Linked DNA regions of Pararhizobium sp. A13. The protein of the gene in region 4 interacts with the protein of the main gene of each other region in a pairwise test. Links are inferred from orthologs where the notes say so. Each region holds a gene or a part of one and is shown on either strand. Other genes may lie near its edges.

The links.
Region 1: the proteins of rplL (region 4) and WI754_RS01800 interact in binary tests that used the Escherichia coli proteins (3 or more experiments, as listed by UniProt). The link is inferred for Pararhizobium sp. A13 from one-to-one orthologs.
Region 2: the proteins of rplL (region 4) and obgE interact in binary tests that used the Escherichia coli proteins (3 or more experiments, as listed by UniProt). The link is inferred for Pararhizobium sp. A13 from one-to-one orthologs.
Region 3: the proteins of rplL (region 4) and parC interact in binary tests that used the Escherichia coli proteins (3 or more experiments, as listed by UniProt). The link is inferred for Pararhizobium sp. A13 from one-to-one orthologs.

What each region holds. Positions count from the first base shown.
Region 1 is NZ_CP149510.1:358,509-366,262, forward strand. The notes cover bases 2,626-5,471. They hold WI754_RS01800 (rhodanese-related sulfurtransferase), read left to right. Parts: upstream 2,626-3,491; coding sequence 3,492-4,451; downstream 4,452-5,471. Other genes in these bases: WI754_RS01790 (YafY family protein), read left to right, coding at 2,626-2,974; WI754_RS01795 (VOC family protein), read left to right, coding at 3,041-3,409; WI754_RS01805 (EAL domain-containing protein), read right to left, coding at 4,459-5,471. In the rest of the region: WI754_RS01775 (2-dehydro-3-deoxy-phosphogluconate aldolase), read right to left, coding at 1-550; WI754_RS01780 (CYTH domain-containing protein), read left to right, coding at 786-1,283; WI754_RS01785 (CHAD domain-containing protein), read left to right, coding at 1,258-2,163; more of WI754_RS01790, read left to right, coding at 2,285-2,625; more of WI754_RS01805, read right to left, coding at 5,472-6,648; WI754_RS01810 (DUF126 domain-containing protein), read right to left, coding at 6,724-7,161; WI754_RS01815 (aconitase X catalytic domain-containing protein), read right to left, coding at 7,158-7,754. UniProt on the Escherichia coli protein: Catalyzes oxygen-dependent 5-hydroxyuridine (ho5U) modification at position 34 in tRNAs, the first step in 5-carboxymethoxyuridine (cmo5U) biosynthesis.
Region 2 is NZ_CP149510.1:902,324-910,074, forward strand. What follows is about bases 21-2,863. They hold obgE (GTPase ObgE), read left to right. Parts: upstream 21-858; coding sequence 859-1,869; downstream 1,870-2,863. Other genes in these bases: WI754_RS04295 (endonuclease/exonuclease/phosphatase family protein), read right to left, coding at 21-775; proB (glutamate 5-kinase), read left to right, coding at 1,871-2,863. Also shown: more of WI754_RS04295, read right to left, coding at 1-20; more of proB, read left to right, coding at 2,864-3,040; WI754_RS04310 (glutamate-5-semialdehyde dehydrogenase), read left to right, coding at 3,033-4,313; WI754_RS04315 (nicotinate-nucleotide adenylyltransferase), read left to right, coding at 4,359-4,940; rsfS (ribosome silencing factor), read left to right, coding at 5,045-5,482; 23S rRNA (pseudouridine(1915)-N(3))-methyltransferase RlmH, read left to right, coding at 5,687-6,169; WI754_RS04330 (murein hydrolase activator EnvC), read left to right, coding at 6,281-7,720; WI754_RS04335 (S41 family peptidase), read left to right, coding at 7,710-7,751. UniProt on the Escherichia coli protein: An essential GTPase which binds GTP, GDP and possibly (p)ppGpp with moderate affinity, with high nucleotide exchange rates and a fairly low GTP hydrolysis rate.
Region 3 is NZ_CP149510.1:2,592,997-2,600,877, forward strand. Bases 2,488-5,460 are described here. They hold parC (DNA topoisomerase IV subunit A), read left to right. Parts: upstream 2,488-2,822; coding sequence 2,823-5,099; downstream 5,100-5,460. Other genes in these bases: WI754_RS12720 (AbrB/MazE/SpoVT family DNA-binding domain-containing protein), read right to left, coding at 5,115-5,339; WI754_RS12725 (suppressor of fused domain protein), read right to left, coding at 5,454-5,460. Also shown: WI754_RS12700 (calcium-binding protein), read left to right, coding at 1-721; WI754_RS12705 (DUF1236 domain-containing protein), read left to right, coding at 840-1,157; WI754_RS12710 (hypothetical protein), read right to left, coding at 1,229-2,422; more of WI754_RS12725, read right to left, coding at 5,461-6,017; WI754_RS12730 (DMT family transporter), read right to left, coding at 6,028-6,939; WI754_RS12735 (arginyltransferase), read right to left, coding at 6,949-7,713. UniProt on the Escherichia coli protein: Topoisomerase IV is essential for chromosome segregation; it is the principal protein responsible for decatenating newly replicated chromosomes. It relaxes supercoiled DNA.
Region 4 is NZ_CP149510.1:2,765,679-2,768,460, reverse strand. It holds rplL (50S ribosomal protein L7/L12), read right to left. Parts: upstream 1,690-2,782; coding sequence 1,312-1,689; downstream 1-1,311. Other genes in the region: rplA (50S ribosomal protein L1), read right to left, coding at 2,603-2,782; rplJ (50S ribosomal protein L10), read right to left, coding at 1,748-2,269; rpoB (DNA-directed RNA polymerase subunit beta), read right to left, coding at 1-1,046. UniProt on the Escherichia coli protein: The binding site for several of the GTPase factors involved in protein synthesis (IF-2, EF-Tu, EF-G and RF3). Is thus essential for accurate translation.

The DNA.
Region 1 (7,754 bases), 2.4 Mb from region 4 along the record:
AACCGCCGACGCAGACGACGTTCGGCAGCGACAGATAATCCTTCGCATTCGACAGCGAGATGCCGCCGGTCGGGCAGAACAGCGTGCCGGCAAGCGGCGACGACAGCGACTTCAGGTAAGCCGCGCCGCCAGCCTGTTCGGCCGGGAAAAATTTCATGACGTCGTAGCCTTCCTCGCGCAGACCCATGACTTCGCTGGCGGTGGCAGCGCCGGGCAAAAGCGGGATATCGGAATCGTTGGCGGCGTCGATCAGTTCCTGCGTCGTGCCGGGGCTGACGATGAACCGAGAGCCGGCTTCGACCGCGGCCTGATATTGGGCCGCATTGAGGATGGTGCCCGCACCAGCAACCGCGCCTTCGACTTCATTGGCAACGGCGCGGATCGCTTCGAGCGCGGCCGTCGTGCGCAAGGTGATCTCGATTGCCTTCAACCCGCCGGCGACCAGGGCGCGCGCCAGCGGCACCGCGGTTGCGACGTCGTCGATGATCAGCACCGGAACCACCGGCTGCAATTTCAGGACGGAAAGAAGTGTGTCGGTTTTCTTGCTCATGCCGGCCGCCTTTGCTTTAAAACGATTGAAATCGCAGTTCGAATACCCTTCCCATCCGCTTTTGTCGAGACCAAACGGGTGTTTTCGAACCTATTCGAACATGGTGACGCCGGCTTGACAACACGCCTCGGGACGCCTGGCCGAAGCTGCGGCTAGTCCGAAGTGCTCGCTTGTTCCATCGCCACAAATATGTAGTCTATCTAAAATCAACCTCGGCGAAGCGGCGAGCAATGCGATGGCCAAGGAAATAGAGCGCAAGTTTCTGGTGGCGTCCGAGAGGTGGCGAGGTGCGGCAGATCGCGGCACGCGCCTGCTGCAGGCCTATGTCGTAACCATGGACGACCGGTCGGCCCGCGTCCGGTTGATGAACGACGAGCGCGCCAAGTTGACCATCAAGATCAGCAACGGCTCCATGACGCGAGACGAATTCGAATATGACATTCCGGTTGCCGATGCGAAGGAGATGATGTCGAAAGCCATCGGCCTCGTCATCGAGAAGACGCGCTATGAAGTGAAGCATGGCGGCTTTGTCTGGGAAGTCGACGTCTACGGCGGCGCGCACGAAGCGCTCGTCATCGCCGAAGTCGAACTGAACGCAGAAGGCGATACGCCGGAGCTTCCAAGCTGGCTCGGCGCCGAAGTGACCGGCGACCCACGCTATTCGAACCAGTTTCTGGCCACCAACCCGCTGGCTTCGAGAGACGATCATGAGCTATCATATTCACCCTTCTGAGAACTTCCTGCAGGAGTTCAAGGCGGTCGGCACCGAGCAGTTGAACCTTGCCATCTCCGCGTTGACGGAGCGCCCGGACGGGCTGCTGGAAGCGATCCATGACGCGCGCAAACACTTCAAGCGGCTGCGTTCCCTTTACCGCCTCGCCGCCACCGATGCGCCGGCGTTCGGGCCGGCCGAAAACGCCCGCATCCGCGACATGGCGAAAACACTTTCGACGTTTCGCGATGCGACGGCTCTTGTCGAGGTCAGCGAATTTCTTCAGCGTCATGCCGAAAACCGCGAGGAACGCGCAGCATTGAAGCGGATCGGCAAGATGCTGGCTGCCCGGCGCGACAGGCTTGCCGCCCACGAGAAACCGCTTGAAGAAAGCGTAGCGAAAGCGATTGCGACCTGCGGCCAGGCGCTCGAAGCGCTTTCGCATGTCACGTTCGAAGATGACGGCGACAGGAGCGCCAAACACCTCGCCAAGGGTTGGCGCCGGATGCTGAAGCGTGCGACTGCGGCACGCGATGCCTGCAGGGAGACGACGGACGCGCATCTGTTTCACGAACTGCGCAAGCGCTGCCAGGATTACCGCTACTACCTCGATCTGCTGCAGCCGCTCTGGCCGTCGGCAATGCATGCAAAGAGGGTCGAGGTAACCGAGGTCGTCGATCTGCTCGGCCATTACAACGATCTCGCTCTGCTCTCGTCGCTCGTCAACGAGCAGCCGGACCTTTTCGGCAAGAGCGAGGACCTCGCCCATCTCCTGTCGGCGGTCATCACGCAGCAGGAGGCTCTGCGGAAAGCAATCCTTCTGGCCGCAGAGTCCGTTTTCCGGGATGATCCAATGAACGAAAGCCGGAAAATCCGACTGTTGTGGCAGGACGCCGCCTGACAGCAGTTCAAAGTTACAGCGACCTTTGCGCGTCTCAAAAGACGCGCGGCGCTGTAAAGTGACAAACACGCCTGTTCGCTTGGGGGATTGATGCTGCCATTTCGTGGCAGTACGGTGCGGCATGTCCCGCTCCGCCCGCTTGCTCGACCTCATCCAGCTTCTGCGCACCTACCGTCGGCCGGTGAGCGGCGCAGCTCTTGCGCAGCGCCTGGGCATCAGCATCCGCACGCTCTATCGCGACATCGCCACGCTGCAGGCACAAGGTGCGGATATCCAGGGCGCGCCCGGCTTCGGCTATGTGCTGAAACCCGGCTTCCTGATGCCGCCGATGATGCTCAGCGAAGAGGAGATCGAGGCGCTGGTGCTGGGAGCCCGGTGGGTCGCGGCGCGAACCGATGACGAACTGAAAGACGCCGCCCGCAACGCGCTGGCGAAGATCGCAGCCGTGCTGCCGACCGATCTCCGCCATGAGCTGGAAACGAATTCCCTGCTCGTCTCCGCCAGAAGACCCAATGTGGGAACCACGGATTTGTCGGTGGTTCGAGAGGCGATCCGGCAGGGCCTGAAGCTCGATATCAGCTATGCGGACATAAACGGCAGACCGACGACCCGGCGCATCTGGCCGTTTGCGCTCGGCTATTTCGAAGAAACCCGCGTTCTCGCCGCCTGGTGCGAACTGCGAGAGGATTTCCGCCATTTTCGGGCCGAACGCATCGCGTCGATGACCGTCACCGATGTCCGTGTTCCCCGTAGGCGTCAGCACCTGCTGGCGGAGTGGCGCCGGGTCCACAACGTCAAAAACGACATGTGATCCTACTGCCAGAAACTGACAGCAGGCCCGAATAAGAAGGTCTTCGCAAACACGAAGGAGAACATCATGAAAGCCGATTACATCCTGCTTGCCGTCGACAGCCCGGCCGAAAGCGCCAATTTCTACCAGACAGTTTTCGGCGCGATGCCATTGGAACTTTCGCCGACCTTCGCGCTGTTCAAGATGAACGAAAGCACCAAGCTCGGCCTGTGGTCCAGGAAGACCATCGAACCCAAGGTCGTCGTCGATGCCGGCGGCAGCGAACTGGCGATCTCCGTCGACGGGCGCGACAGCGTCGATGCGCTGCACGCCGAATGGAGCAAAAAGGGCGTCACCATCCTGCAGGAGCCGGTGGCGCTGGACTTCGGCTATACCTTCACCGGCGCCGATCCTGACGGTCACCGCCTGCGCGTCTTCACGCCCGAAGGCATCTGACACCAACTATCGCGGCCCGGCCTGAACCACCGGGCCGCGATGCGGATTGCGCGAAAGAGCCGAAAGCTGTATTTCACGCCGCATGACAGACACGCTCCAAACCCCTCGCCCGGAAGCCCCCTTCCAGGAAACCCGCGGCCAGTTTCTGGTGGCAGCGCTTTATCATTTCGCTTCCTTCGAACGGTTCGCCCACTTTCGGCAGCCGCTGCAGAAGACATGCGACGACAATCAGGTGAAGGGGACGCTGCTGATCGCCCACGAAGGCGTCAACGGCACGATCGCCGGGCCACCGGACGGCATAAGAGCCGTTCTGGCCTTTCTTCGCAGCCAGCCGGAATTCAAAGATCTCGAGCACAAGGAAAGCTGGGCGTCGTCCATGCCCTTCCTGCGCATGAAGGTGCGGCTGAAGAAGGAGATCGTCACCATGGGCGTCGAGGATATCGACCCCAACAAGGTGGTCGGCACCTATGTGGCGGCGAAGGACTGGAATGCGCTGATTTCCGATCCGGACACCTTGGTGATCGACACCCGCAATGATTACGAGACCGCGATCGGCACCTTTCGTGGCGCCATCGACCCGAAGACCAAGAGTTTCCGCGATTTTCCGGACTGGGTGAAGAACAACACGGGCCTGCACAACAAGCCGAAGATCGCCATGTACTGCACCGGTGGCATCCGCTGCGAAAAGGCCACCGCCTTCATGAAAGAGCAGGGCTTCGAGGAGGTCTATCACCTCAAGGGCGGCATTCTGAAATATCTTGAGGAAATGCCGCAGGAAGACAGCCTTTGGGACGGCGCCTGCTTCGTCTTCGACGACCGGGTCTCGGTGACCCATGGCCTGAAAGAGGGCGAGCACACCCTCTGCCACGCCTGCCGCCAGCCGCTGACACCGGAAGACCTGACGTCGCCGCACCACGAGGAGGGCGTCGCCTGCGTGCATTGCCACGACACGCGCACGGAGGAAGACCGTATGCGCTACCGCCAGCGCCAGCAGCAGATCGCGCTCGCAAAGAAGCGCGGCGAGCGGCATCTGGGAAGCTGAGCGGCCGTCAAGCCGACAGCAACGCGGTTCCCGGTGCGGCTTTTCCCCCAAGAAGTGCCGGAAGGCCCGCTTCGGCGACGGCTCGCGAGAAGAAGTAGCCCTGCAATTGATCGCATCCGCTGTGATGGAGCAAGACCGCCTGTTCTTCCGTCTCGATGCCTTCTGCCGTCACCGGAATATCGAGGGCGGCAGCGAGTGCCAGGGTTGCCTGCAGCATTTCCCGTCCCCGAGGCATATCCTCCAATGCGCTGATCATCGAACGATCAAGCTTCAGGCGATCGAAACGGAACTGCCGGAGATAGCCGATACTGGAAAAGCCGGCGCCGAAATCGTCAAGCGCGATGCGCACGCCGAGCCCGTTGAGCGCCTCGATCATGCCCCGCGCATGGGCGGGATTGTGAACGAAATATCCCTCCGTCACTTCCAGTGTCACGGTCTGAGGGGGCACGCCACTCGCTTCGAGCAGTTGCGCGACGCTTGGGATAAAAAACGGATTGCGGAACTGTGCCGGAGAGACGTTGATCGAGATACTGATCTGCGGCCATGCCCGCGCCACCCTCAAGGCCTCCTTCATCACGAACAGACCGAGCTTGTCGATCACGCCAGAGGATTCCGCTAGCGGGATGAATATGTCCGGCGAGACCATGCCCATCTGCGGCGAATCCCATCGCAGCAGGGCTTCAAGCCCGACAATCGCCTGCGTCCGGGCATCGGCGACCGGCTGGTAGGCGACGAAAAACTCCTTCTTTCGTATGCCGGCGCGAAGGGCCACTTCCATGGACTTGCGCTCTGCAAGAGCAATATCCATCGCCGCGTCATAGGCGATCGCCCGGCCGCGTCCTTCCGCCTTTGCCTTGTACATGGCGATATCGGCGCGCCTCAGCAATTCATCGGCGTCGATCGAACCGAACGTGGATATCGCGGTCCCCACGCTGACGCCGACCACGGCGACACGCTCCCCAAGCACGAAAGGCTCGGAGAAGAAATCGAGAACCAGCGCCTCCAGCGACTGGGCCGTCTGTGTGCCGTGCTTGAGCGTGAGCGCAATCGCAAACTCATCACCACCGAGACGGGCGAGAACGGCGCCCTCGGGAATGAGATGCGTCAGCCCTGCCGCCACACTTTTGATCAGCCTATCACCGGTCGCATGGCCATAGACGTCGTTGACCTCCTTGAAGCCGTCCATATCCAGATAGAACAGCATCACGTCATCACCGTCGTGTTGCGCCCGGTCCAGCATGTCCTGCAAGCCGTTGAAGAGCCCCAGCCGATTTCCAAGGCCGCTCAAACGGTCCGTCACCGCCATCTTGCGGGCGGCAATCTCATCGCCACGCAGCTTACCGATGACGGAGGAGCCGGCCAGCACCAGCAGAACGACAAAGGCGCCGACGATCGCCATTGCGACGAAAACATAGGGCCGTACCCGCCGATAGCTGATGTCTCCTGGAGACTGTGCGGTCCAGGTCAGTCCTGCGATCACCCGGCCCGTTGGATCGGCAATCGCCGCGGCACCCGGAGGGACGGACGACGCGTCGACCAGACGCAGGTCGTGAACGAGATAGGTCTCGGCGATGCTGTCGATACGCGCCTGATCCAGATAGAGGACAAATACCAGCCGTTGCAGCCGATCCTGCGGCACCGAAACATCCGGCGACGCACCGCGAATGGTCGAAACGCCGACGACCGCAATGCCTTCAGGCGTATGGACGAAACCGGATGTTTCCGCACCGTCACCAACGCCAGCACCGCTGACAACGTTCAGCATGTCATCAAAGGCCGGCGACAAGAAATCGGACGGTGGCGTGGAGAAGGGCTTTCCGCGCTGGAACGCCATCAGGATCCCATCGTCCGGGCCAAGCAAATACGCCGCATCGAAAATCTTTGACTCGCCGTTGGCAAGATCGAAGTTCTCAAGAATCCAGTCCTCCGCGCCGGGCGAATAGACCGCCCGGGCCGCGGCGTCCCAGACCGTGTAGTCCACCATGGTCGCGGTCATCTGGCTTTTCAGGGTAGCCAATGCACCGGATACCGCTTGGCGCGAGCGGCTCTCGTCAAGCGCGTTGGTCGTCGACGCGACCGTCTGCAGCGCCGTCAGCACGACCGCCATGACGATCATTACCACCACGGCAAACGACACCAGCAGAAGCAGCACGACATGTTGCCGCTTCAGCCGGATCGAATTGACAAAGTGGGGCAACAGGTCGCGCATCTTAGGCGCACAATGTCAGCAAAAGCATTCCAAAATCTTTAAGCCGCGGTTAAAAACGCTCGTTTAAAGGACAGCGTCAAGGAGACGCAGCGTGGCCGTCGGATTTTCCGCCTCCAACGCAAGGCCCCAACTCCTGCTGATCAAGTCCCAATCGGCTTCCAACACCAGCACCACCGGACAGGTCGCACCATATAGCTCCACTGCGACCATCGAGCCGACTGTGACGATCGCGTCGCGCGTCATCAGCACGATGCCCGCCGGCCCCGTGCCCCGACGGATCGCCTCGGCAAGGACGGAGCTGCCGGAACTGGAACCCCGCCCCGCCTTCATGACGAGGACGCGGCCGGAGATGCACGCATTCTTCTGCGGATGCCATTGGTCGATGATCCTGCCGGTCAAGGAATCGAGTCCGCCCCAGAAGCTCAAGGGTTCGGTGAGCACGAAGGTCTGGCCTTCCGCCTTTCCTGGAACGAGCGTGATCGCTTCGACGGCGCGGGTCACTGCCGCACTACCTTTCCGGCACGGGCGGAGGCCATGCAGTCGGCAAGCGATCCGAAGGCGATGTCGACGCCGATATTGCCGGGGGCATAATAGGCCATCTTGCCGGAATTGGTCATGATCGCACCGGACATGTCGCGCATGATCGCCGTCAGATAGGTGCACGTGTCGATCACCAGCGTCACCCCTTGAGCTTCGAGCGCGGTGTCCCAGCCGCCGTTGCCGAGCTCTTCCAGGACACTGCGATTGGTGTTGATGTAGATATCGACGACCGGCCTTGAGCCTTGGAGCAGCGGCATCAGGCGGGCGAACTCTTCGAGTGAGAAATGCGGCGTCCCGAGGCTGACGCCGGCAAGCGGCGTGCCATCCGGTACGGTCGAAAGGTTGCGTACGGTGCGGCGCAGGTCGTCCGCGGTCAGCCGGATCGTTTCCACGGGTTGATGGCCTTGAAACGCCGCATCGACAGTCGGCGCCTCCGGTGTCAGGCCGACGGCATGGAACAGGGCGACGGCCCCGGACGAGGCGGCGACCGCGCCAAGCGCCTTCAGGTCATCTTCCTGCGTATTCCCCGGCAGTCCCGTGATCGCCGGGATCAG
Region 2 (7,751 bases), 1.9 Mb from region 4 along the record:
CGGCACTGAGGAAACAATAGTCGAGATGCATGCGCCTGTTATGATCGGCGGGATCGATCCAGCTGTAGCTGTCCGGCGTCAGCCGGCCGAGCTGCGCCAGGGCATCGACCGGGTTTTCAAGGCGCAGCGAGCGTCCGTAAAAGGCGTCGCGCGTGCCGGCCATCGCGCAATATTCGGGGCTCTCCGGCACCATGTTGAAATCGCCCATCAGGACGAAATCGTCCGGATGCGGCAACTCGTCGAAACCGAAATCGGCGCCTCCGGTCATGGCGCCGCCTTCGATGCCATAGGAAATCGCCCTCGCCTTCAGGTAGGAAATCTGGGCGATGCGTTCGGCAGGATAGACATGGTCGAGATGAACCGAATAGACGCGCAGCGGACCGGTTGGCGTATCGATCAGCGCTTCGGTTGCGCCCCGCTGCAGGTTGATCGGCGAGATCGTGCGGGTGCGCGGCAGGGGAAGGAGGCGGGTGGACAAGATCGGGAAGCGCGACAGGATCATGTTGCCGCACTGGAAGCGGCGTTCGATGGCACGGCCATTCTCGATCGCCGATCCGGCATCGACCTCGCAGGCCGGCCAGAAGGCACAGAAGTATTGCGGCTTGAGATCGCGGAAAATCGCGACAAGATCGGCATGGCCGTTGCGATGAAAATTCCGTGTCACTTCCTGCAGCGCGATGACGTCGGCGCTCTCAAGACTTCTGGCAATGCGTTCGGGGTCAAAACGGCCGTCGAGACCGACGCCGTACTGGATGTTATAGCTCAAAAACTTCACGATATTCTTTGACCTCCGGGGTAAGCGCCTATATCGATGGCGGCAAATACGGCAGGCAAATACACAAACCAGATGGCAGTGCGATGAAATTTCTCGACGAAGCAAAAGTCTATATCCGCTCGGGCGACGGCGGTGCTGGCGCTGTGTCGTTCCGGCGCGAGAAATTCATCGAATTCGGCGGCCCGGACGGCGGCGATGGCGGCCGCGGCGGCGATGTCTGGGTCGAGGCCGTCAACGGCCTGAACACGCTGATCGATTTTCGCTTCCAGCAGCATTTCAAGGGCGGCACCGGCATTCACGGCATGGGCCGCAACCGCACCGGCGCCGGCGGCGCCGACGTGACGTTGAAAGTGCCGGTCGGCACGCAGATTTTCGAGGAAGATTCCGAAACACTGATCATCGACATGATCGCAGAGGGCCAGCGCTTCCGGCTCGCCGCCGGCGGCAATGGCGGCTTCGGCAACGCGCATTTCAAGTCTTCGACCAATCAGGCCCCGAGCTGGGCCAATCCCGGCCTCGAGGGCGAGGAAAAGACCATCTGGCTGAGGTTGAAGCTGATCGCCGATGCCGGCCTCGTCGGCCTGCCCAATGCCGGAAAGTCGACCTTTCTCGCAACGACGACACGCGCCCGGCCAAAGATCGCCAACTATCCGTTCACGACGCTGCATCCGAATCTCGGCGTCGCGACCATCGATGGCCGCGAGTTCATCCTTGCCGATATTCCAGGCCTGATCGAGGGCGCCCATGACGGCGTCGGCCTCGGCGATCGTTTCCTCGGCCATGTCGAGCGCACGCGCGTCCTGTTGCATCTCGTCTCGGCCCAGGAAGAGAATGTTGCCAAGGCCTACAAGACAGTGAAACACGAACTCGAAGCCTATGGCGGCGAGCTCACGGACAAGCCGGAGATCGTCGCCTTGTCACAGATCGACGTGCTTGATCCGGACGAGCTGAAGAAAAAACAGAAGGCACTCGCCAAGGCCAGCGGCCAGACGCCGCTGCTCCTGTCGGCCGTCGTCGGCACCGGCATGACCGATACGCTGCGGGCGCTGCGCGACGTCATCGTCCGCGCTCAGACCTACGGGGACGAAGACTGACATGGCCACGACCCGCAAACCGCTGGAAAAATACCGCCGGATTGTGATCAAGATCGGTTCGGCCCTGCTCGTCGATCGCAAGACCGGCCTGAAGAAACAATGGCTGAACGCCATGTGTGCCGACATCGCCGCGCTGAGAGCCAAGGGCGTCGACGTTCTCGTCGTCTCCTCCGGTGCCATTGCGCTCGGCCGTTCGGTACTCGATCTCGCCCCTGGTGTGCTGAAGCTCGAGGAAAGCCAGGCGGCCGCGGCGGTCGGCCAGATCGCGCTCGCCCGCGCCTGGTCGGAAAGCCTGTCGACCGACGAGATCGTCGCCGGCCAGATCCTCTTGACGCTGGGCGACACCGAAGAGCGCCGCCGCTATCTCAACGCCCGCGCGACGATCAGCCAGCTTCTCAAGATGGGAGCCGTGCCGATCATCAACGAGAACGACACGGTCGCCACCACCGAAATCCGCTATGGCGACAACGATCGGCTGGCCGCCCGCGTCGCCACCATGACCGGTGCTGATCTGCTCGTCCTTCTCTCCGACATCGACGGGCTCTATACGGCTCCGCCGCATCTCGATCCCAATGCCCGTTTCCTCGAAACCATCGCGGAAATCACCCCGGAGATCGAGGCGATGGCGGGCGGTGCGGCATCCGAGCTGTCGCGCGGCGGCATGCGCACCAAGATCGATGCCGGCAAGATCGCGACCGGTGCCGGTTGCGCCATGATCATCGCCTCCGGCAAGGCCGATCATCCGCTGTCGGCGATCGGCGCCGGTGCCCGTTCCTCCTGGTTCGCGCCCTCCGGATCTCCGGTCACGGCGCGAAAGACCTGGATTGCCGGGCAGTTGCTGCCGGCTGGTACCCTTGCCATCGACGCCGGCGCCGAAGCGGCGCTTCGCTCGGGCAAAAGCCTGCTTCCCGCCGGCGTCCGCCAGGTGACCGGCTCCTTCAGCCGCGGCGATACGATCGCCATCATCGGCGCCGAAGGCCGCGAGATTGCCCGCGGGCTGGCCGGCTACGACGCCGACGAAGCGCGGCAGATCGCCGGCAAGAAATCGGCGGAAATCGCCGTTATTCTGGGATACGCAGGCCGCGCCGCGATGGTGCATCGCGACGACATGGTGATGACGGCACCGGCAAAGCGGGGAACGGATGCGGTGAGGAGCGACGCGCATGCTTGACGACGTGAGGAAAAAGGAAATCCAGGAACTCATGGCCGTGATCGGCAGGCAGGCCCGCGCCGCCAGCCGCCCGCTCGCCACCGCTTCCGCCGAACGCAAGCACGCGGCCCTCGTCAGCATGGCAAGCAATATTGTTGCCCGCAAGGACGACATCCTTGCCGCCAATGCGCTCGACCTGGAACATGCCCGCGAAACCGGTGTTGCCGCCTCGTTCCTCGACCGCCTGACGCTGTCCGAAAGCCGCGTGCTCGATATGGCCAACGCCATCCGCGCCATTGCCGAGCTTCCGGACCCTGTCGGCGATATCATCGCCGAATGGGATCGACCGAACGGCCTGCATATCGAGCGGGTCCGCACGCCGCTCGGCGTCATCGGCGTCATCTATGAAAGCCGCCCCAATGTGACGGCGGATGCCGGCGCGCTTTGCCTCAAGGCGGGCAATGCCGTGATCCTGCGCGGTGGGTCCGACAGCCTGCATTCATCGCAGGCTATCCATGCCTGCCTGGTACAGGGGCTGAAGGATGCCAACCTTCCAGAGCATGCGATCCAGATGGTCCCGGTCGCCGACCGCTCCGCCGTTGGCGCCATGCTGACGGGTCTTGGCGGCACGATCGACGTCATCGTTCCGCGCGGCGGCAAGAGCCTTGTGGCTCGCGTCCAGAACGAAGCGCGCGTTCCCGTCTTCGCCCATCTCGAAGGCCTGTGCCATGTCTATGTCGATGCTTCGGCCGATCTGGAAATGGCGATGAAGATCGTCGTCAACGCCAAGATGCGCCGCACCGGCATTTGCGGCTCGGCCGAGACGCTGCTGATCGACCGAAAGGCGAAAGATAAATTCGTCGCACCCCTCATTGCCGTGCTTCGTGATGCCGGTTGCGAAGTGCGCGCCAGCGACGACATTCGCGCTATCGTGCCGGGGCTGATTGCGGCGACGGAAGAGGATTGGGCGACGGAATATCTCGACTCGATCATCTCGGTGACGCTCGTCGATGGCATCGATGGCGCCATCGACCACATCGCCACCTGGTCGTCGTCCCATACGGAAGCGGTGATTGCCGAGGATCCGGCCGTCGTCGAACGCTTCTTCGCTGAAGTCGATTCCGCCATCCTGCTGCACAATGCCTCGACCCAATTTGCCGATGGTGGCGAGTTCGGCATGGGCGGCGAGATCGGCATCGCCACCGGCAAGATGCATGCGCGCGGCCCCGTCGGCGTCGAACAGCTGACCTCGTTCAAATACAGGGTGCGCGGCACCGGTCAGGTGCGGACTTAAGTGCATCAAGGGCATCCGGACGGCGTCGATCGATTCTATCTGAAAATGCCGCATGTGGAGCGCGGCATGACGGTCGGCCTGTTCGGCGGCTCCTTCAATCCGCCGCATGACGGCCATGTACTGGTCGCCGATATCGCGCTCCGCCGCCTTGGCCTCGATCAGCTCTGGTGGATGGTGACGCCCGGCAATCCCTTGAAGAACCGCAACCATCTCGCACCGCTTGCAGAGCGCATAAGGCTCAGCGAAGCGATCGCCTTCGATCCGCACATCAAGGTGACCGCGTTCGAGCAGTCGCTTGGGCAAACCTACACGGCACGGACGCTGGAGAAGATCCGCGAACGAAACCGCGACATCCGTTTCGTCTGGATCATGGGCGCCGACAACCTGAAAAACTTCCATCTCTGGCAGGACTGGCAGAAAATCGCGCGCACTTATCCCATCGCCGTCATCGACCGCCCAGGTGCTACGCTCTCCTATCTTTCCTCGAAGATGGCGAGGACTTTCGACTATGCACGTGTCGACGAAGCCCATGCCGCAAGCCTCGCCTGGCGCAAGGCTCCGGCCTGGACCTTCATTCACGGACCGCGCTCGCCGCTCAGTTCGACAGCGCTTCGGGCGAAATCATGAACAATGATTAACCGTCATTTACTTCTCATGTCTTGAAACGTTAAGGCATTGGTGCCTACATTTAGCGTGGCGGTTCGACCGACAATCGAATCGTGGTGCCTGTTCTGTTCAACTGGAAAGGAAAGACCCTGACAACAGTACACGCGAAGGGAAATGTCAGCCGCATTTTCCCGCAAAGCCCGGATCGCAGCGACGAAGCCGCTGCCCGTGCTCTTCACCTGGTCCTCAACAGTCTCGAGGACTCGAAAGCAGAAGATATTGTCACCATCAACATTGCCGGAAAATCGGCGCTGGGAGACTACATGGTCGTGGTCTCCGGGCGATCGAGCAGGCATGTCATGGCGATCGCCGATCACCTGATGACCGACCTGAAGGACGAAGGCTATGGCAATGCCCGCGTCGAAGGCCTGGAAACCGGTGACTGGGTGCTGATCGACAGCGGTGACATCATCATCCACGTGTTCCGTCCGGAAATCCGCGAGTTCTACAACATCGAAAAGATGTGGGCCGCGCCGGATATGGAAGACGGCACTTTGCACTAGGCGCCGAGCCTCCCCGGAGGCGGCCGACGATAGTGGAAATTGTGGATCCTGTGGCGGTCGCGCAGGTGAAATCATCTGATTGCGACCAGTAGCAGAACGAAATTGCGGCACCGGCATTTCGCCGGAACAGATCGACTACGTGTTCAGGCGGCCATCGCGGAAAGCCTGTAGGACTGTCGGCGCGCCGAAAATCGAGGAAACGACATGCGGGTTGGTCTTTTTGCCGTCGGGCGTCTCAAGGCCGGCCCGGAGAAGGATCTTGCGGCCCGCTACCTCGATCGTTTCTCCAAGGCGGGACCGGCGATCGGCCTCGAATTGTCCCGCGTCACCGAAGTGCCTGAAAGCCGCGCCTCGAGCGCCGATACGCGCAAGCGCGAAGAAGCGGCCCTGCTTGAAAAATCCCTCCCCGAAGGCAGCCTTCTCATCCTGCTCGACGAGCGCGGCAAGGCGCTGGATTCGGAAGCGTTCGCCTCCCTCATCGGCTCGTTCCGCGACAGCGGCAAACGCGACCTGATGCTGGCGATCGGCGGCGCCGACGGCCTTGACCCCTCGCTGCACAGCAAGGCGGATGCAGTCATCTGCCTCGGCAAGATGACCTGGCCGCACCAGCTGGTGCGCATCCTGATCGCCGAACAGCTCTACCGCGCCGTCACAATTCTCTCCGGCCACCCCTATCACAGGGTCTAGGCCCACCGCCCCGCCACGCGGATGCCGCAATTGCCGGGGATGGCTGTTGGCGGCGATGGCCAAATCAGCGTAGGGTTTTGCCCGGACGCACGGCTGACAGCGAATGGCGGAATGACGACAGGGTTGAAGAGGCGGGGAAACAAAGGGCAGCCGGCACATGCCGGTTGGCGCGGCCTGCGCGCGAGCCTGTTGACCGCCGGGCTCCTGCTTGCCGCCGACGCACCCGCCCAGACCGCCGAGACGACGGATCGCGTCTCCCGGGCCGCCGCCGGACAGGCGCCCGCACAGGTCGATCCTGTCGCCGATCTCGCACTCAGGCGTGACAGCACCCGCAGCGAACTGGAAGCCCTGTCGAAGACCATCACGCTTTCAAACGACCGTGCAGCCGAACTGCAGGCGGGTATCGAGGAGCTTGAAAAGACCAGCGAGTCACTGAGAGCGGCGATCGTCGATTCGGCGAACAAGCGCAGGGCGCTGGAACAGCAGATCGTCGACGGCGAAGAGAAGCTGACCGCGCTGCGAACGAAGGAAGATGTCGTTCATAAATCGTTGCGCGCCCGGCGCAGCGTGCTCGCCGAGGTGCTGGCGGCGCTGCAGCGGATGGGGCGCAATCCGCCGCCCGCATTGCTCGTCACGCCCGAAGATGCGCTTGCCTCGGTTCGCAGCGCCATCCTGCTCGGCGCCGTCGTGCCCGGCATTCGCCATGAAACGGAAAACCTTGTCGCCGACTTGAAGGCTCTTTCCGGTCTACGCAAGGAAATCACCGCCCAGAAACAGGCGCTCGGCGACGACATGGCATCCCGGCTCGAGGAAGAGCGGCGCATGAACATGCTGATTGCCGAAAAGCAGAAACTGAAGCAACGCAGCGCCACCGAGCTTGCCGCCGAGCGCCGCAAGGCCGAGCAGCTCGCCGCCCAGGCGACCAGCCTTGAAGGCCTGATCGGCTCGATCGAGACCGAGATCGCCTCGGTGCGCGATGCCGCGGCCGCGGCCAGGGCCGAAGAGGAAAACCGCAGGCGGATGTCGGAGGAACAGCGGGCTGAAGCCCGCGAACTGGCCAACAGCGTTACGCCCGACAAAAACCGCATTGCGCCTGCATATGCATTTTCGGACCTGCAGAAAAAGCTCGCATTGCCGGTGGCCGGATCGGTCCTGCGCCGGTTCGGCGATGCCGATGGGACAGGGCATTCGCTCCAGGGCATGATGCTCGAAACCAATGCAGGAGCCTTGGTAACAGCGCCGTCCGATGGCTGGATCGTCTATGCCGGTACGTTTCGCAGTTACGGCCAGATGATCATCCTCAATCCCGGCGACGGTTACCATATCGTTCTGTCCGGGCTCGACGACGTCACGGTGCAGCAGGGGCAATTCGTCGTCGCCGGCGAGCCGCTTGGCACCATGGGTAACAAAAGAGTGGCCAGCGCGACCGCATTGGCGCTGGAAACCGAGCGTCCAACGCTTTACATTGAATTCAGGAAAGACGGAAAACCGGTTGATTCCCGACCATGGTGGACCGCAGCAGACACCGGAAAGGTACGCAATGATTCGTAGAACGTCACTTGTTCTGGTCGGGGCACTCATG
Region 3 (7,881 bases), 170 kb from region 4 along the record:
CATCGACCCGACACCCAATTGGGTACGGTTCGACATTGCTCCGGTGGTTGACAACATCAAGGGTACGCCCAGCGACAACAAGCTTTTTGGCACCAGCGATGACGACATTCTGACCGGATATGCGGGAAATGATCTTCTGAACGGAAAAGGCGGAGCTGATCAGATGTTCGGCGGCGTGGGTAATGACACCTATATCGTCGACAATATCAAGGACATCGTGAATGAATCAGATTTTGGAGGCGGCTTCGATACTATCAACGCATCGGTAAGTTATGTCGCCGAGTGGGAAATTGAGTGCCTAATCTTGACTGGAAGTGCGGATATCGACGGCACGAGTGATGGTAAATTCATTTTTGGAAATGCCGGCAACAACCGCCTGACAGGAGGCTACGGCGCGCTTTTCGGGGGAGCCGGCAATGACATATTGGATGGCCTCGATGGCCGCGATGTATTGACCGGCGGAGCCGGAAGGGATGTTTTCGTGCGCCTATACAAGGACACAACATCCGATACGATTACCGACTTTGACGCGGTTGGGTTTGACCACGATCTGCTGAACCTGCAGGGATTTAAGCTGACAACCTCCTTTGCAACGTTCAAGGCAAAACATGTGAAGCAGTACGGCGATGACGTCCATGTGGAGAACGACCACGGCAAGGCATTGTTCATACTGGAAAATGTTAGCATTGCCGACATCGGCAGATCTGATTTCCTGTTTTGACGTTCAAACAATAGATTGGCCTGCTTGAACCCGGCACATGTGTGCCGGGTCAGACTGAAAATTGGAACTTTCTCCGAGCGGGGCTGTTGTTACAACCACAGAAGCAAGGAGAAAGAGCATGCGCAAGACAGTTCTGGCCGCCTCCGCGGTCTTCATGGCGCTCACGGGGCCGGCCTTTGCACAGGCCGTTGTCGTTGACCCCGGCATGACCAATTCGACCACCGTCGAGCTTCCGGGCGAGGTTCGCACCTACGTCTTGCAGCGTCAGGTTCCGTCGGTGGCCTATGAGGGTGCCATCGTTGTCGGACAGCCTTTGCCGGACACGGTCCAGCTTCATCTGGTCGATGGGCACCCCGATTATGCCTATTCCGTCGTTAACGAGCGGCGTGTGATCGTCAATCCGCAAAACCGCACGATCATTCAGGTTCTGGAATAGAGTGGATACAAAAAGAAGCCCCGGCCGTTCAAAGAAACGGCCGGGGCTTTTGATTGTCCGGTTGCCGGATATCAGTCGTTCGCCGTCACCTTGACGCCAAGTACGCTCGGTACCGTGTTCGGAGCGCCCATGGCGGCGCCGATGATCATCGGGAAAGGCACAGGGTTGGCCGGCTCGGCACTGATTGTCAGGCTCTTCGGCGCATCGAGATAGCTGTTGACCGCGGTCGAGACCTGGTTCTGCAGTTCCGGTACGTTGAGCTGCGCCATCATCAACGGCACCATGCCCTTCAGCGACTGGGCCAGCTGGTCGCCGGAAACGCCCTGCTGTCCACCGATGTAATCGAGGACGCGCTTGGTGATCGTCGCGTCGTCGAAGCGGATGGAGGCACTGTTGAAGGTCAACTGCTGGACGAGGCCCATCATCGCAAGGCCCATCGCCTGGTTCGCTTCTTCCTTGTTAGGATTGGCGGCCGCGGCTTTTGTCGCCTCCTGCATGGACTTCACGAAGTCCAGCGTATAGCCGGAAATATCGAAGGCGAGCGCAAGCCGGCCGACATTGGCGAAGTCGAAGGCGTATTCCTCAAGCGAAACATTGCCGGTGGCGATTTCCCAGCTGCCTTTCATCGTCATTTCGCCGTCAAGCGTCTTCAGGCCGAGCTTTTCGATCGCATCCTTGGCCTTGGCGTCTTCGACCTCGGAGAGATCGGCCTTGATGCCGGAAAGCGTCGCGTCGAAATCGAAGCCGGCGTCGCTCTCCTGCTTCGTCAGATTGGCTTCGGATTCCTCCATCGAGAAAACCTGCTTGCCCTTGACCGTGACCGTGACCGGGCCGGTGCCGGCGGTTTCGTAAAGAACGATATCGTTGATCGTGCCGCCTGCCGGATTACCGGGAATGGTCAATCCGCCCATCGTGATGTCCTTGGCGGTTATCGCGGCTTCGTCTTCCTTGATGTCGACATCCGGCAGCGTGACCGTCTCGGCATAATAGCCGCCGCCGTCTGTTTCCTCGACGCCTTCGAGCGTGACTTCGCCGACCTTGAAATCCTTGCCCGGGGCTGCAGTCGATTTGACGGTGACGCCCGTCAGCGTCACCGTCGTGCCGTCGACGGCAACATTTTCATAGGCGATGGAACCACCGCTGAGCGCGTAGGCGGCATTCAGCTTGGTGACGAGATCCGCGCCGTCGAGCGCGAAGGCCGGACCGGAAAGGCCGATGAAAGCGGAACTGGCCAGCATCAGACGGAGGTTGCGGGTAGGCATCATGAGGTGGGTCCTTTGTTGGAAAGGTTTAATTTGGAAGGCATTCCTAGTACGGATTAAGGCCGAAATATATTCAAATCCGTTTACAGAGTCATGTCGTGGCAGCGTTGCTGTTTTCATCGAAAACCGGCCTTCGAGGGCAACCACGATTGTTTGACGACGAGATTCACGGCGGGCAAGAACGGCAAATTTCGACAGGCTACGCATAAGGGGCCCTTGTATGGAATCGTTTTGAAGGCAGCGATCGGCGAATAGCACGTCTGCAACCATATGTGGTAGCGGGGCCTTGATGTATTTTCGACATCCCACACAGCCGTTGACGAGATCGCTGCGGCAGTGGTTCTCCACAGCGCAATGCCCTGCAATCCTTGCCGTTCAGGGCCTGTTGGGGTAGCAAGAAAGCATGGGACAAAGCCTTTTGCCGCCGTCGGGCGGAGACGATCATATTCTGCCTGTTGACCTCAAGGCGGCGCTGGAAGAGCGCTACCTTGCCTATGCGCTGTCGACGATCATGCACCGCGCGCTGCCGGATGTTCGCGACGGCCTGAAGCCGGTGCATCGCCGCATCGTTCATGCGATGAGCGAAATGGGGCTGCGCTCCAATTCGTCCTTCAAGAAATGCGCCCGTATCGTCGGCGACGTCATCGGTAAGTTCCACCCGCATGGCGACCAGTCGGTCTATGATGCCCTGGTGCGCCTGGCGCAGGATTTCTCCCAGCGTTATCCGATCGTCGACGGGCAGGGCAACTTCGGCAATATCGACGGCGACAGCGCCGCCGCCTATCGTTACACCGAAGCGCGCATGACCGATGTCGCGAGCCTGCTTCTCGAAGGCATCGATCAGGACGCGGTCGATTTCCGCCCGACCTACAACGAGGAAGACCAGGAGCCGGTCGTCTTGCCCGGCGCCTTCCCGAACCTTCTGGCCAATGGCGCCTCCGGCATCGCCGTCGGCATGGCAACGTCCATTCCGCCGCACAACGCGCATGAACTCTGCGATGCGGCGCTGCACCTGATCAAGAACCCGGATGCGACCATCGAAGACCTGATGTTCGATCCGAACAATCCCGAACGGGGCGGGATCGAAGGCCCCGACCTTCCGACCGGCGGCATCATCATCGACAGCCGCGAGAGCATCATCGAAGCCTACAAGACCGGCCGCGGCGGTTTCCGCGTCCGTGCAAAATGGGAAGTCGAGGATACCGGCCGCGGCGGCTATCAGATCATCGTCACCGAAATCCCCTTCCAGGTGCAGAAGTCGCGGCTGATCGAGAAGATCGCCGAGCTTCTTTTGGCCCGCAAGCTACCGCTCCTCGAAGACGTGCGTGATGAATCGGCCGAGGATGTCCGGCTCGTGCTGGTGCCGAAGAGCCGTTCGGTCGACCCGACGATCCTGATGGAATCGCTGTTCAAGCTGTCTGAGCTCGAAAACCGCATTCCGCTCAATATGAACGTCCTGTCGATGGGGCGCGTGCCCAAGGTGATGGCGCTGAACGAGGTTCTGCTCGAATGGCTGGACCATCGCCGCGAGGTCTTGCTGCGCCGCTCGCGCTTCCGGCTCGCCGCCATCGACCGCCGTCTCGAAATTTTGGGCGGCTATCTCATCGCCTATCTCAATCTCGATGAAGTCATTCGCATCATCCGGGAGGAGGACGAGCCGAAGCCCGCGCTGATCGAGCGCTTCACGCTCACCGACCTGCAGGCCGAATCGATCCTCAACATGCGGCTGCGCTCCTTGCGTAAGCTCGAGGAATTCGAAATCCGCACCGAGTTCGATGCCCTGTCGAAGGAGAAGGCGGAAATCGAGGCGCTGCTCGCCTCCGACGACAAGCAGTGGCAGACCGTCGCTTGGGAAATCGGCGAGGTGAAGAAGAAATTCGCCAAGGCCACCGAGATCGGCCGCCGCCGCACGCTGTTCTCGAACGCTCCGGAAGCCGATCTGGAGGCGATCCAGCAGGCGATGATCGAGAAGGAACCGATCACCGTCGTCATCTCGGAAAAGGGCTGGATTCGCGCGCTGAAGGGCCACATCTCCGACGTCTCGACGCTGCAGTTCAAGGAGGGCGACGGGCTGAAGCTGTCGTTCACGGCCTCCACCACGGACCGCATCCTCGTCGTCACCACCGGAGGCAAGGCCTATACGCTGGGTGGCGACAAGCTGCCGGGCGGACGCGGCCATGGCGAGCCGCTGCGCATCATCGTCGATATGGAAAACGACCAGGACGTCCTGACCGCCTTTGTCCACGACCCGGCCCGCAAGCTGCTGGTCTCGTCGGCGGCCGGCAACGGCTTCGTCGTGCCGGAGGTCGACATGGTCGCCAACACCCGCAAGGGCAAGCAGATCATGAACGTCGCCATGCCGGACGAGTCCAAGCTCGTCATCCCGGTGAAAGGCGATCACGTCGCAATCGTCGGCGAGAACCGCAAGATGCTGGTCTTCCCGTTGGCGCAGATCCCGGAAATGGGCCGCGGCAAGGGCGTGCGCCTGCAGCGTTACAAGGACGGCGGCGTCTCCGACATCCGCTGCTTCGCCATCGCTGACGGCCTCACCTGGGCCGACAGTGCCGGCCGCAGCTTCGTCAAGACTAAGGACGAACTCATCGAATGGCTGGGCGACCGGGCGTCTGCGGGCAGGACGGTGCCGAAGGGTTTCCCGCGGAGTGGGAAGTTTACGGGGTGATCGGGGACTGCGACGTTAGGAGTCGGCGAGGCGGCTCAGCGCAACTTTGTACTTTTCCATTGCGTATCGCGCAGCTTCAAGCTGGCGTTCAAAGTCGGGGTCAACAGCGCGCAGACGTATGACGTCGTCTGTAGCCGAGAGTTCAAGTTGATCGCCAGCTTTCCACCGAAGCTTTTTCAGCAGTGTTTTCGGAATGACAACGCCCTCCGCATTTCCAATTTTGCGCACTTTGATTTTCATCTCCGAAACTCCGTCCAGCGCATGGATTATGGCACTCGCGTCGTTTATGGACAACCGGCGATAGCAGGTCACATTATCCATAATGTCCGACACGGCGATCCCGTGAACGTATGGTTATTCGGCGATTTTCTGCTCGCGTTTGAAATCCCAGATGTCTGGATCCTGAGCTTCGAGGCTGTCCTCAAACCAATTCCAACCGCATTTGCCGATCAGCGCGACCTCTTTTGCTTTGATCGGAACGAGCAGCACAAAAATGACCGGTGGAACGACGTTCGAGAGTTCAGCAAAGCCATCATCGAACGGGGTCGGATTGGTTGCATAGACGGCGCTGACCGTTGCGCCCGCTGCCAGTGGACGGAAGGGATTTATCAGCTCGCCGCGCAATGCAGCCTGACTCCGTTCTTTGATATGTTCCGCGCAACAAAACAGAAAACTGGCAACGTCATCGCTTGGCAAAGACGTATGGGCTGAGATCAGTAGCTCTTGCCTGATTGTCTTCCCACCTTTGAGGTGGAGTTCGTATTCACTCAGGCCGAGTGTTGCGTAGGTTGCTATACCCTTTTCAGGCTGATCATCAAAACGCACGACTTGAATAAAATCCACGTCAGCATCAGACCATCCTTGAGAAATTCTCCCAAGATATCCTTCGAGATGCTCGGGTACTGAATTGAAGGTCATTCCATCACCCTCAGCCCGTGAATGGAAACTCGGTGGCCGCATCCTTGTCACGTCCAGACTTCCTCCGCATCTGCCACACCGAATGCCCGACCAGCGCAAGGATCAGCACGGCACCGCCGGCCAGCGTCTGCGCGGTCGGGACTTCCTTGAACACAATCCAGATCCAGATCGGCGCGAGGATGGTTTCGAGCAGGTAGAACATCCCGACTTCCGGGGCCGAAAGATAGCGCGGGCCGGTGGCGAGGCAGAAGAAGGCGAGCGGGATCATGACCAGGCCATCGAACATGATCCAGCCGGGATGGGCGATCGCCAGGCCCTCGGCGGGCGAGAGCAGGTAGCCGACGATGCCGGGGAAGATGGCGGTTGCCAGCGGCACCAGTCCCATGTCCCGGCCGCTGGCGCGACTGACGGTGATGGCTGAGGCAAGCAGCAGGGCCGAGCAGACGGCCATGGCATCGCCGAAGAAGTTGCCGCTCTGCAAACCGTCCTGGACGATCAGCCCGACACCGAACACCATCACGGACATCGTCACCAGCGTTGCGTTGGAAGGCCGTTCCTTAAGGAAGATCCAGGACAGCACGGCTGCGAACATCGAGGTGAAGGCGACGATGAAGACAACGTTGGCGGTTGCGGTGTTGAAGACGGACAGCAGGAAGGTGAAGGAGCCGAGACCGTAGAACAGTCCCGCCGACAGGCCCGCCATGCCCGGCACGAGCGCGATCGTCCGGCCGCGAAATTTATTGAGCACGACCCAGGCAATCAGCGCCACCGCGAACGTGCACAGGCTGCGGACGGCAAGCAGCGACCAGACTTCGCCTTCGGCGGAGCGGATCAGCGGGATGTCGAAGGAGAGGGCAAGGCCGCCCAGCCCGGTGACGAGAAGACCGCGGCGATGGTGGGCGGCATCAATGGTTTGGCTCAAGATTCAGTCCTATGCGGTGGCTGCGCTCTCGGCTGTATAGCGCTCCCAACCGCGGGCCATAAGGTGCTCCTGCGGCAGAAACTTTGTTTTATAGTCCATCTTGCGCGAACCCTTGACCCAGTAGCCGAGATAGACATGCGGCAGGCCCCGCTCTTTCGCCTTGCGGATATGGTCGAGGATCATGAAGGTGCCAAGCGAGCGGGCCGACAGGTCCGGGTCGAAATAGGAATAGACCATCGACAGGCCGTCGCCCATCTTGTCGGTGAGCGCGGCTGCGATCAGCGGCCCCTTGGCCTTGCCGATACCATCACCTTCGACCTTCAGACGGTATTCGATGATCTTGGTGTTCACATGCGTATCCTCCACCATCATCGCGTAGTCGAGGACGGACATGTCCGACATGCCGCCCTTCTGGTGGCGGTGGTCGAGATAGCGTCGGAACAGGCTGTATTGCTCGCTGGAGGGCTCGGCCGGGTATTCCGCCGAAACCACGTCGCTGTTGAGTGCGAGAATGCGCCGCATCGAGCGGGTGGGGGAAAACTCGCCGGCAATGATGCGCACCGAGATACAGGCCCGACAGGTTTCGCAAGCCGGCCGATAGGCGATGTTCTGTGACCGGCGGAAGCCGCCCTGCGTCAGGAGATCGTTGAGTTCGGGTGCCCGCTCGCCCACCATGTGGGTAAAAACCTTCCGCTCCATCTCCTGCGGCAGATACGGGCAGGTTGCCGGTGCGGTCAGGTAGAATTGTGGAGACGGTGCAGTTTGCGTGTTCATATGTTGCGGAGATCGCTCTTCGTGGCCGCTTCGAAAACATTAGCATGGCGCAAGATTGAAAAAGGTCAATCGCGACTTTTTGAACGTCGCGTCGCCATGCGATAAATCTATGTTTTCGGCTGTTTTCGCCGGGACGAGAGCGGGCGGCACCGCTGGCCACACGCCGGG
Region 4 (2,782 bases):
TCGATGTCGAGAACCGGGATTTCGTCGAAACCGGCCGCGAGGATGACGCCGAGCGTCTTCTCGTCGATTTCATCGCCGGCTTCGAGGAAGATTTCACCCGTCGACATGTTGACGAGGTCTTCAGCAAGGAAGTTGCCGTAGAGATCGTCGTCGGACGCCTTGATGGCCTTGAGGCCCTTTTCCTTCAACGTCTTCAGCAGGCGCGGCGTCAGCTTCTTGCCGGATTCGACCACGACTTCGCCGGTATCGGCATCGATGAGGTCGGACAGAGCCTTCTGGCCCTTGAGCGTATCCGGCTGGAACGGAATCCGCCAGCCCTTGCCGTCGCGCTGGTAGAACGACTTCGTGTAGAAGGTTTCGAGGATTTCCTCGCCGTCCATGCCGAGCGCCATCAGGAGCGACGTGACAGGGATCTTGCGGCGGCGGTCGATACGCGCGTGGACAACGTCCTTGGCGTCGAATTCGATGTCGAGCCAAGAGCCGCGATACGGGATGACGCGGGCAGCAAACAACAGCTTGCCCGACGAGTGGCTCTTGCCCTTGTCGTGATCGAAGAACACGCCCGGCGAACGGTGCATCTGCGAAACGATGACGCGCTCGGTGCCGTTGACGATGAACGTACCATTGTTGGTCATGAGCGGCATGTCGCCCATGTAGACGTTCTGTTCCTTGATGTCCTTGATGGACTTGGCGCCCGTATCCTCGTCGATATCAAACACGATGAGGCGCAGCGTCACCTTCAGTGGCGCTGCGTAGGTCAGATCGCGCTGACGGCATTCCTCGACGTCGAACTTCGGCTGTTCGAATTCGTAGGACACGAATTCGAGCATCGATGCGCCGGAGAAATCCGTGATCGGGAAAACGGACTTGAAAACGGACTGAAGCCCCTCGTCCGGACGGCCGCCCTGCGGCTCGTCGACCATGAGGAACTGGTCGTAGGATGCCTTCTGAACCTCGATGAGGTTCGGCATTTCTGCGACTTCGGGAATTTTACCAAAAAACTTGCGTACGCGCCTACGACCATTGAATGAAAGGGTCTGAGCCATCGTCGCTCCTTCAAATTTTGCATCCGGGCCTGCAACGGACGGGAACCGATGGCCAGTCGATCCCGTCAATCAATGGGTTGTCCAATCTCGTCCAACCTCCAAAAACGCTCAGCGCGGATTGCTGTGCTGTCCTTGGATCGAGACCATCCTTTTGAAGAACCCATTACCCAAAAGCCGTTTTCAATAGGCTTTTGGGTAATATGTTCAGAAAGCGGTCAAAGAGAGGCGGTCCTTTCGGACCACCTCTCCTTAGAAATAGGCACGATTACTTGACGTCGACCTTGGCGCCAGCGTCTTCGAGCTTCTTCTTGAGATCAGCTGCTTCAGCCTTGGAAACAGCTTCCTTGACAGCCTTCGGAGCGGCTTCAACGAGGTCCTTGGCTTCCTTCAGGCCGAGGCCCGTGATAGCGCGAACTTCCTTGATGACGTTGATCTTGTTTGCGCCGGCATCAGCGAGGATGACGTCGAATTCAGTCTTTTCTTCTTCAACAACAGCAGCAGCACCGGCGCCGCCAGCAGCAGCAACTGCTACCGGAGCAGCAGCGGAAACGCCCCACTTTTCTTCAAGAAGCTTCGACAGTTCTGCAGCTTCCAGAACGGTCAGCGAGGACAGGTCGTCTACGATCTTTGCGAGATCAGCCATTTTTTAGTTCCTTTTGTTCGGTTCGAACTTGGTTAGATATAAACAACGAAAAACCGCCTTATGCGGCTTCTTCGTCCTTCTTGGCGTAGGCCGCGAACACGCGGGCAAGCTGGCTTGCCGGTGCTGCAACAACGCCTGCGATGCGGGTAGCCGGGGTCTGGATCATGCCCAGCAGCTTTGCACGCAGTTCATCCAGCGAAGGCAGGGTCGCAAGCGACTTGACTGCATCCGCATTGAGCGTCGTTGCTCCCATGGCGCCGCCCAGAACAACGATCTTGTCGTTGGTCTTGGCGAAATCCATGACAACCTTTGGAGCCGTGATCGGGTCGGCGCTGAATGCAACCAGCGTCTGACCCTTGAAGAGATTGGACATCCCTTCGGCTTCCGTACCCTGAAGGGCGATCTTGGCCAGGCGGTTCTTCGCGACTTTGACGGTGCCGCCAGCAGCGCGCATCTTCGAACGGAAGTCGTTCATCTGTGCGACTGTGACACCAGCATAGTGGGCCACGACAACCGAACCGGCGCCCTTGAAGGACTCGTTCAGCTCCGTGACGAATTCGCGTTTTTCCGCTCTTTCCACTGCCTATCTCCAGTTGACTGGACCGCAAAACACAGCCCAGTCGGTTTGCCTTTGCCACATGGGATCAGAGTTGATCCCAAGCGACGCTCGAGGATCCTGTCCCCTGCGCGTTCCCGTTTTAAGCGGGTCCGGCACAAGGCAAGCCGAGGTTCGAACCGAATTCCCACGCTTAAAGCGCGTCAAATGAAATTCGGGACTCACCCGTCTCATGCAGGCTGAAGTGATTAAGGGATAACCACCTGCAATCTCGGACAGGAGTTCCGGGTTTGATCCCGGAATTCCCGGCCCCGAAGGGCCGGAAATCTGTGACCGGACCGAAGTCCGGATAAATCACTAAGCGGCGGTGACCGACGAAGGATCAACCTTGACGCCCGGGCCCATGGTCGAGGAAATCGCCACGCGCTTGACGTAGTTGCCCTTGGCACCTGCCGGCTTTGCCTTGATGACCGCATCCGCAAACGCACGGATGTTTTCTTCAATGGCGGAAGCGGTGAAGGAAGCCTTGCCGATACC